Regions from separate parts of the Actinosynnema sp. NPDC050436 genome, predicted to be linked through region 2. Evidence: riboswitches for the same ligand, from Rfam matches in the RefSeq annotation. Region 2 holds a riboswitch; the other holds the start of a gene.

Region 1 (4,186 bases), on a different contig from region 2:
GTGAACACGACGATGTCGGCGGTCATGCGAATCCCCTTGCGTTGATCTCCCACTCGTCTTGACGTCCGGGTACCCCGTTTCGTGGCCCGGCAGTCGTGCAATTCACACGATCGTGGAGGTACTGGCTGTGCACCTGCGGGCTGTGGAAGCTCGGGTCCTCGCCGTCGCGCCGTGGCTGTTCGGGCTCTCGCTGGCCGGCCACCTGGTGATGGTGGCGTTCCAGACCCAGATGACCATGATCGACCTGATGGTCTACCGGAACGGTTCGCCGGAGCTGTTCACCGGCGAGCTGTACCAGTGGCGGCTCAGCGAGTTCTCCGACAAGTTCGCGCTGCCGTTCACCTACCCGCCGTTCGCGGCGTTCGCGTTCCTGCCGCTGTCGTGGGTCTCGTGGGAGGTCTCGCGCTGGTTCTGGCAGCTCCTGTGCCTGTTCTGCCTGTGGTTCCTGGTCCGCAAGTCGCTGCACCTGGTCGGCAGCACCGACCCGCGTCGCGCGATGCTGTGGACGGCGCTGTTCGTCTGGGTCGAGCCGGTGCGCACCACGCTCAACTACGGCCAGGTCAACCTGGTCCTGGCCGCGCTGCTGGTCGGCACGGTCGTCAGCGCGAAGCCGTGGGTGGGCGGTGCCGGCGTCGGCCTCGCGGCCGGGATCAAGCTCACCCCCGCGATCACCGGGCTCTACTTCCTGGTCACCCGCAACTTCAAGGCCGCCGCGTGGTCCGTCGCCGCGTTCGGCGGCACGGTCGGGATCGGCTACCTGCTCTCCGCCCGCCAGTCGAACCAGTTCTGGTTCGAGCTGCTCGGCGACGCCACCCGGGTCGGCCCGGTCGGCTCGGCGATCAACCAGTCGCTGCGCGGCGCGCTGTCCCGCACCGTCGGCTACGACGTGCAGACCGGTCCGGTCTTCCTGGTCGGCGCGGCGGTGGCGGTGGCGCTCGCGGCGTGGGCGCTGCACCGCGCGGTCAAGGCCGACGACACGCTGGCGATGATCGTCGCGGTGCAGTTCCTCGGCCTGCTCGTGTCGCCGATCTCGTGGAGCCACCACTGGGTGTGGGCGATCCCGGCCCTGCTCTGGCTCGTCTACGGCAAGGCCCGGGGTCGCCTGGTCACCGCCACCGCGTGGGCGTGGCTGCTCGCCATCGGCAGCTACCTGATCTCGATCCTGCTGATCCTCCAGGAGTCGATCTGGATCATCCCGCGCCCGTGGTACCTGTCCCTGCTCGGCTGGGTCTACCCGGCGGTCGGCCTGCTCACGCTGGTCGCGATCGCCGTGTCGCTGCGGCGGACCTCACCCGAGCGCGTCGAGGACGCCGTCGATCTCGCCCGCCAGTGACACGTCCAGCGCGGTGATCCCGCCGGTGGAGTGCGTGCTGCACCGGAAGGTCAGCGTGCGGTAGCGGATGTCGATGTCCGGGTGGTGGTCGTCGTTCTCGGCGATCTCCGCCACCCGGTTCACCACCTGGATCGCCCGCGCGAAGCTCTCCAGCTCCGCCGTGCGCACGAGCGCGGCGTCCCGGGCCGTCCAGTCGGGCAGCGAGGACAGGGCGGCGGTCACCTGGTCGTCGGTCAGCAGCTCGGCCATGCCCCGATCGTCCCACCGCGTCGCGTAGGGTGCGAGCACCACGGGAGTCCGGTGTTGCGCCGGGCTGAGAGGAGGGCTCGCAAGCCCTCGACCGTCCGCACCTGATCCGGGTCATGCCGGTGTAGGGAGAGATGATGCTTCGACGTGTGCTGACCGCCGCCACCGCCGGGGTCGTGCTGACCGCGTGCTCCGTCACCGCCGGGGACCCGCCGCCGCCCGGCGAGCGGGTCGTGACGCTGGTCACCCACGACTCGTTCGGCGTCTCGCCGGAGGTCCTGGACGCCTTCAAGGCCGAGACCGGGATCACGGTCAAGCCGCTGGCCTCCGGTGACGCCGGCGAGCTGACCAACAAGCTCGTGCTGACCAAGGGCAACCCGATCGGCGACGTGGCGTTCGGCGTCGACTCGACGTTCGCGTCGCGGGCGCTGAAGGAAGGCGTGTTCGCCGAGCACGCCTCGCCCGAGGCGGGCAAGGGCGCGCAGCGCTACCAGCTCGACCCGCCGAACCGGCTGCACGCGGTGGACGTCGGCGACGTGTGCGTCAACATCGACGTGGCCGCGTTCAAGGACCTGGGCGAACCGAAGACCTACGCCGACCTGGCCGACCCGAAGTACCAGGACAAGCTGGTCGTCGAGGACCCCGCCACCTCCTCGCCGGGCCTGGCGTTCCTGCTCGGCACGGTCGCCGAGTTCGGCGAGTCCGGCTGGCCGGAGTACTGGTCGAAGCTCAAGGCCAACGGCGTCAAGGTGGTCAGCGGCTGGGAGGAGGCGTACACCCAGGACTTCTCCGGCTCCAGCGGCAAGGGCCCGCGCCCGGCCGTCGTGTCCTACGCGTCCTCGCCGTCGGCCGAGGTCGGCGACGACGGCACGCCGCGCACCAAGGCGCTGCTCGACACGTGCTACCGGCAGGTCGAGTACGCGGGCGTGCTGAACGGCGCGAAGAACGCCGACGACGCGCGCAAGGTCGTGGACTTCCTGCTGTCGGAGAAGTTCCAGGCGGACGTGCCCGGCAAGATGTACGTCTACCCGTCGCGCGAGGGCGTGGCGCTGCCCGAGGCGTGGACCAAGGCAGCCCCGCTGCCGCAGGAGGCGCGCACCCTGCCCGCGAACCAGGTGGACGCCAACCGCGAGCAGTGGGTCCAGCAGTGGCGCACCCTGGTCCAGGGCTGACCGCTGCCCGCCCGACCCCGCCGGTCGGCCGGCGGACCGGCCGCCCGGCACCCGGCGCGCGGCTGGGCTGGGCGCTCGCGGGCCTGCTGCCGCTGGCGTTCCTCGGCGTGTTCTTCGCCTGGCCGGTGGCCGCGATCATCGGCCTGGGCCTCGGCGACGGCGGGGTGTGGCCCGCGCTGGTCGACCCGCGCACGTCGGGGCTGATCGGGTTCACGCTGGGCCAGGCGGCGGCGGCCACGGCGCTGGCCCTGCTCACCGGGCTGCCCGTGGCGTTCCTGCTGGCCAGGTGCCGGGTGCGCGGCTCCGGTGTGGTGCGGGCGGCGGTGATGGTGCCGTTCGTGCTGCCGACCGTGGTCGTCGGGCTGGCGTTCCGGGCGCTGTGGCCGGACGGCGGGGTGCTGCCGATCGTGCTGGCGAACGCGTTCTTCAACGTCGCCGTGGTCGCGCGCACCGTCGGCGGGCTGTGGGCCCGGGTCGACCGCCGGGCCGAGGACGCGGCGCGGGCGCTGGGCGCGTCCCGGCTGCGCGCGTTCACCTCGGTGGTGCTGCCCGCTCTGGCCCCCGCGATCGGGTCGGCGGCGGCGGTGGTGTTCCTGTTCTGCGCCACCAGCTTCGGCGTGGTGCTGGTGCTCGGCGGCGCGCGGTACCGCACCCTGGAGACCGAGATCTACCTGCGCACGGTCGAGCTGTTCGACCTGTCCGGCGCGGCGGCGCTGTCGCTGGTGCAGATCGCGGCGGTGCTGGCGGTGCTGCTGCTGGGCGGCGCGGCCCGCCGACGGCGCGAGCGGGCGCAGGCGCTGCGGGTGGAGAGCACCCGGCGACCGGCCGGCGGCGAGTGGGGCGTGGTCGCGGCGGCGTGGCTCGTCGTGGGCGCCCTGCTGCTCCCGGTGGTGGGCCTGGTGGTCCGCTCGCTGTCCGCCGGCGACGGGTGGAGCCTGGCCGGGTACCGGGCGCTGGCCGGCACGGGGGAGCGCGGGACGCTCGCCGTGTCCGGGTGGCAGGCGGCGGTCAACTCGGTGCGGGTGGCGACGGACGCGACCCTGGTGGCGCTGGCAGTCGGCGTGCTGTCGGCGGTGGTGCTGGTCGGGCTGCGCCGGCACGGCTCGTGGTTCGCCGAGGCCCTGGACACGGCGCTGATGCTGCCGCTGGGCGTGTCGGCGGTGACGGTCGGCTTCGGCTACCTGATCACCATGGACGCGCTGCCGGGCGACTTCCGGACCTCGCCGCTGCTGGTCCCGCTGGCCCAGGCGCTGGTGGTGACGCCGCTGGTCGTGCGGATCGTGCTGCCGGTGCTGCGGGCCGTGGACGAGCGGCTGCGGCAGGCGGCGGCGTCGCTGGGCGCGAGCCCGTGGCGGGTGTGGCGCGAGGTCGACCTGCCGCTGGCGGCGCGGTCGCTGGTCGCGGCGGCCGGGTTCGGTTTCGTGGTGGCGCTCGG
Region 2 (4,186 bases):
GCAGTTCCCCACGCGGGAAGCGCCCGACGATCCGTCGCACTAGGCTGCGGATCTCGTGCTCCCGCAGGTACATCGTCAGCCCCTCGAACACGGCCACGGTCGGCCGGTCGGCGGGCACCTCCTCCAGCCACCCCTCATCCGTGACCGACGCAGCCACCAGCCGGTAGTCGCCGCGCGGTTCGGGCAGCAACCGGTGCCGCAGCGCCACGACCTCGGGGTAGTCGACCTCGACCCAGCGCACGCCGTCCCCGGGCGCGAGGCGGTGCGCGCGGGTGTCGAGGCCGCACGCCAAGTGCAACACCGTCGCCGACGGGTTCGCGCGCAGGAAACCCGAGGTCCAGTTGTCGAGGTACCGCGCGCGCATCGCCACCCCCGCCGCCGTGCCGGCGTTGACGCCGGTTCGACGGAAGTCGTAGTCGATCCGCGCGACCACCTCGGCCGCCGTCGTGTCGTGCAGGAACGACTTCGCCGCGCGGCTGTCCAGCGCGCGGCCGTACAGCGTGGCCAGCATCGTTTCCGGGGCACCGGTCAGGTCCACTCTTTCGCGGTCCACACCGCCAAAGTAGCCCTGACCGGCAGCCCCGGCGAGCGCCCGGCTAAACGGTGCCCAAACGCCACAACGGGGACACCGGCCCCACCCCGCCGCCGAGCGGGTACGCGGCGGCGACCGAACGGATGATGAACTCCTTGCCGAAGCGCACGGCGGTCGGCACGTCCTCACCGCGCGCCAGGCGGGACGTGATCGCCGACGCCAGGGTGTCGCCGCTGCCGTGCGTGTGCTTCACGTCGTAGCGCGGGCCCGGCAGCTCGATGAACGACTTGCCGTCGTACAAGATGTCGAGGCATCCCGGGTCGTCCCACAGGTGGCCACCCTTGACCAGCACCCACTGCGGGCCGAGCTCGAACAGCGCCTCCGCCGCTTTGCGCTGGTCGGCGTGGTCGCGGACCTCGATCCCGGTGAGCAGCCGGACCTCGTCGAGGTTCGGCGTCACCACCGTCGCACGCGGGAAGAGGCTGGTGCGCAACGCTTCCAGCGCCGCGTCGGCCAGCAGTTGGTCGCCGTGCATCGACGCCGCGACCGGGTCGACCACGAAGGGGATCGACTGTCCGATGTGGACCTTGTCGCACGCTTCGGCGACGGCCTCGATGATGGCGGCCGACGCCAGCATCCCGGTCTTCGCCGCGTTCACGCCGATGTCCGTGGCGACCACCTCGATCTGCGCGGCCACCACCTCCGGCGGGATCTCGGTGTAGCCGGTGACGCCCAACGAGTTCTGCACGGTCACCGCGGTCACCGCCGTCATGCCGTGCACACCGCACGCGAACAGCGTGCGCAGATCCGCCTGGATGCCCGCACCACCGCCGGAATCGGACCCGGCGATGGTGAGGACGCGCGGCGGTGTCACCGCCATCAGTCGACCACCGGGAGGTAGACCTTGTTGCCCTGGTGGGAGAACTCGGTGGACTTCTCCTCCATGCCCGCTTCGATCGCCTCCACAGTGGACAGACCGTGCTCCTCGGCGTACCGGCGGACGTCCTGGGTGATCTTCATGGAGCAGAACTTCGGCCCGCACATCGAGCAGAAGTGAGCCGTCTTGGCCGGTTCGGCGGGCAGCGTCTCGTCGTGGAACGAGCGCGCCGTGTCCGGGTCCAGGGCCAGGTTGAACTGGTCCTCCCAGCGGAACTCGAAGCGGGCCTTCGAGAGCGCGTCGTCCCAGTCCTGCACGCCGGGGTGCCCCTTGGCCAGGTCGGCCGAGTGCGCCGCGATCTTGTAGGTGATGACGCCGGTCTTCACGTCGTCGCGGTTCGGCAGGCCCAGGTGCTCCTTCGGCGTGACGTAGCAGAGCATCGCCGTGCCCAGCCACCCGATCTGCGCCGCGCCGATCGCCGACGTGATGTGGTCGTACGCGGGCGCGATGTCGGTCGCCAGCGGGCCGAGGGTGTAGAACGGCGCTTCGCCGCACCACTCCTCTTCCAGCCGGACGTTCTCCGCGATCTTGTGCATCGGGACGTGACCCGGTCCCTCGATCATCACCTGCACGTCGTGCGACCTGGCGATGTGCGTCAGCTCGCCCAGCGTGCGCAGCTCGGCGAACTGCGCCTCGTCGTTCGCGTCGGCGATCGACCCCGGCCGCAGGCCGTCACCCAGCGAGAACGTCACGTCGTACGCGCGCAGGATCTCGCACAGCTCCTCGAAGTGCGTGTACAGGAAGCTCTCGCGGTGGTGCGCGAGGCACCAGGCGGCCATGATCGACCCGCCGCGCGAGACGATCCCGGTGACCCGCCGCGCGGTCATCGGCACGTACCGCAGCAGCACGCCCGCGTGGACGGTCATGTAGTCGACGCCCTGCTCGGCCTGCTCGACGACCGTGTCCCGGTAGACCTCCCAGGACAGCTTCGCCGGGTCGCCGTTGACCTTCTCCAGCGCCTGGTAGATCGGCACCGTGCCGATCGGGACCGGTGAGTTGCGCATGATCCACTCGCGCGTCTCGTGGATCCGCTTGCCCGTGGACAGGTCCATGATCGTGTCCGCGCCCCACCGGGACGCCCACACCATCTTCTCGACCTCCTCCTCGATCGAGGAGGACACGGCCGAGTTGCCGATGTTCGCGTTGATCTTGACCAGGAACTTCTTGCCGATGATCATCGGCTCGGCCTCGGGGTGCCGCCGGTTCAGCGGGATCACCGCGCGGCCGATGGCGACCTCGTCCCGGACGAACTCGGCGCTCATGCTCTCGCGCGCCGCGATGTAGGCCATCTCGGGCGTGATGATCCCGGCCTTGGCGTACGCGAGCTGGGTCACCGCCCCGTTGACCGGCTCGCGCGCGGCGATCCAGTCCGCGCGCAGCGCGGGAAGTCCACTGTGGACGTCGATGGTGGCGTCGCTGTCGGTATACGGACCGGAAGTGTCATAGAGATCGACATGTTCGCCGTTCGTCAACTCCACCCTGCGGAACGGGACGCGCACGCCATCGGCCACCTCGCGGTAGACCTTGCGCGAGCCGGAGATCGGCCCCGTGGTGACGCTGGGTTTCACCGAACGGTCGTCAAGTGCCGTCACGACATTCCTCCCTACGCCGGCATTACCCGGTCAGGTTCAGGCGGTCGGCGGCACCGGATCTCTCCAGCCGCCCTCTCAGCCCGCTCAAGCGCGAGCTCCCGCGATGTTGAGTTGTCCTGCCGACCATAGCCACGCAGTCGTCCCGATGCCAAGGCTCTGTGCGGACGCGCTCGCCCATCGGGGGTGCGACTGGCCACCTGCGGGGGTGGGCGGGCGCGGTTCGACGCGCGGCTCAACACGCGGGCGGCTCAACGCGCGGGCGGCTCAACGCGCGCGGTTCGACACGCGTGGGTGTGCGCGACACACGCGGGTGCGCGGGCGGCTCGACACGCGCGGGCGGCTCGGCACGCGCGGGTGGGTGCGACCGGCGCGGGTGTGCGCGCACAGGCGGTCGGCGGGTGCGTGCGAGTGCCGCCAGAGGCCACGAGTGGGGCCGGCAGGGGACTGGGCTGGGGGCTGGGACTGGCTGGGGATCGGGCTGGGTGGAGGGGCCGGGTGGAGGGGCCGGGTGGAGGGGCCGGGTGGAGGGTGGCTGGGGTGGTGGTCGGGGCGGGGTCGGATGGTTCGGGGGTTCGCGGGATCCTCGTTTCAAACCGAGTTCTGAGAACAGTGTTTCCGTACACTTTCATGTTTTCTTCACTCGGTTGAGTGGGGTGTGCGCCGAACGGCGGGGGTGTTCGGGGAGCGGGGCGGTGGGTGCGGGGATTGGGGTGTCGTGCGGATGCCAAGCGGGTGGGTTTGCGCGTACCTTTCTCCGCGTGGCTGATCACCAGCCGTTCCCGCCCGGCGCGCGGCGCGTGGCACGCCCCGCTGTCGTTTCGGCCTGCCCTTCGTGCGGGGACCTGGCCGGGCGGGGGTATCCCGGGTGCCGGTTCTGCGTCGAGCTGGTGGACCAGTACTGGCTGCTCGACTGGCAGGAGCTGCTCGCCGCCGAGAAGTTGACCGAGGGCGGGGCGGGGGAGCGGGAACTGGCCGAGCTGGTCCTCGCCGACGAGATCGGGCGGCACCCGTGGACCTGCACGGACTGGGCCATGACGCTCGTGTCCTGCCCGCACTGCGGCCGGGAGCTGGGCACCGGTCCGGTGGACTGCGTCCGCTGCGCGACGGCGGACGCGCTCCGCTGGT

Evidence for each region. Region 2 has a riboswitch for thiamine pyrophosphate ahead of thiC (phosphomethylpyrimidine synthase ThiC). Riboswitches for the same ligand answer to the same signal wherever they lie in the genome.
Region 1: another riboswitch for thiamine pyrophosphate. It lies ahead of AB0I60_RS26200 (thiamine ABC transporter substrate-binding protein); the one in region 2 lies ahead of thiC (phosphomethylpyrimidine synthase ThiC).

Annotation. Positions count from the first base shown of each region.
Region 1 covers NZ_JBFAJV010000011.1:266,972-271,157, forward strand. The annotation lists gene AB0I60_RS26190 (mannosyltransferase) at 113-1,333, shown strand; gene AB0I60_RS26195 (4a-hydroxytetrahydrobiopterin dehydratase) at 1,289-1,582, opposite strand; TPP riboswitch at 1,613-1,729, shown strand; gene AB0I60_RS26200 (thiamine ABC transporter substrate-binding protein) at 1,717-2,751, shown strand; gene AB0I60_RS26205 (iron ABC transporter permease) at 2,835-4,186, shown strand, end outside.
Region 2 covers NZ_JBFAJV010000016.1:95,277-99,462, forward strand. The annotation lists gene AB0I60_RS30745 (class I SAM-dependent methyltransferase) at 1-553, opposite strand, end outside; gene thiD (bifunctional hydroxymethylpyrimidine kinase/phosphomethylpyrimidine kinase) at 597-1,412, opposite strand; gene thiC (phosphomethylpyrimidine synthase ThiC) at 1,412-3,061, opposite strand; TPP riboswitch at 3,051-3,173, opposite strand; gene AB0I60_RS30760 (hypothetical protein) at 3,820-4,186, shown strand, end outside.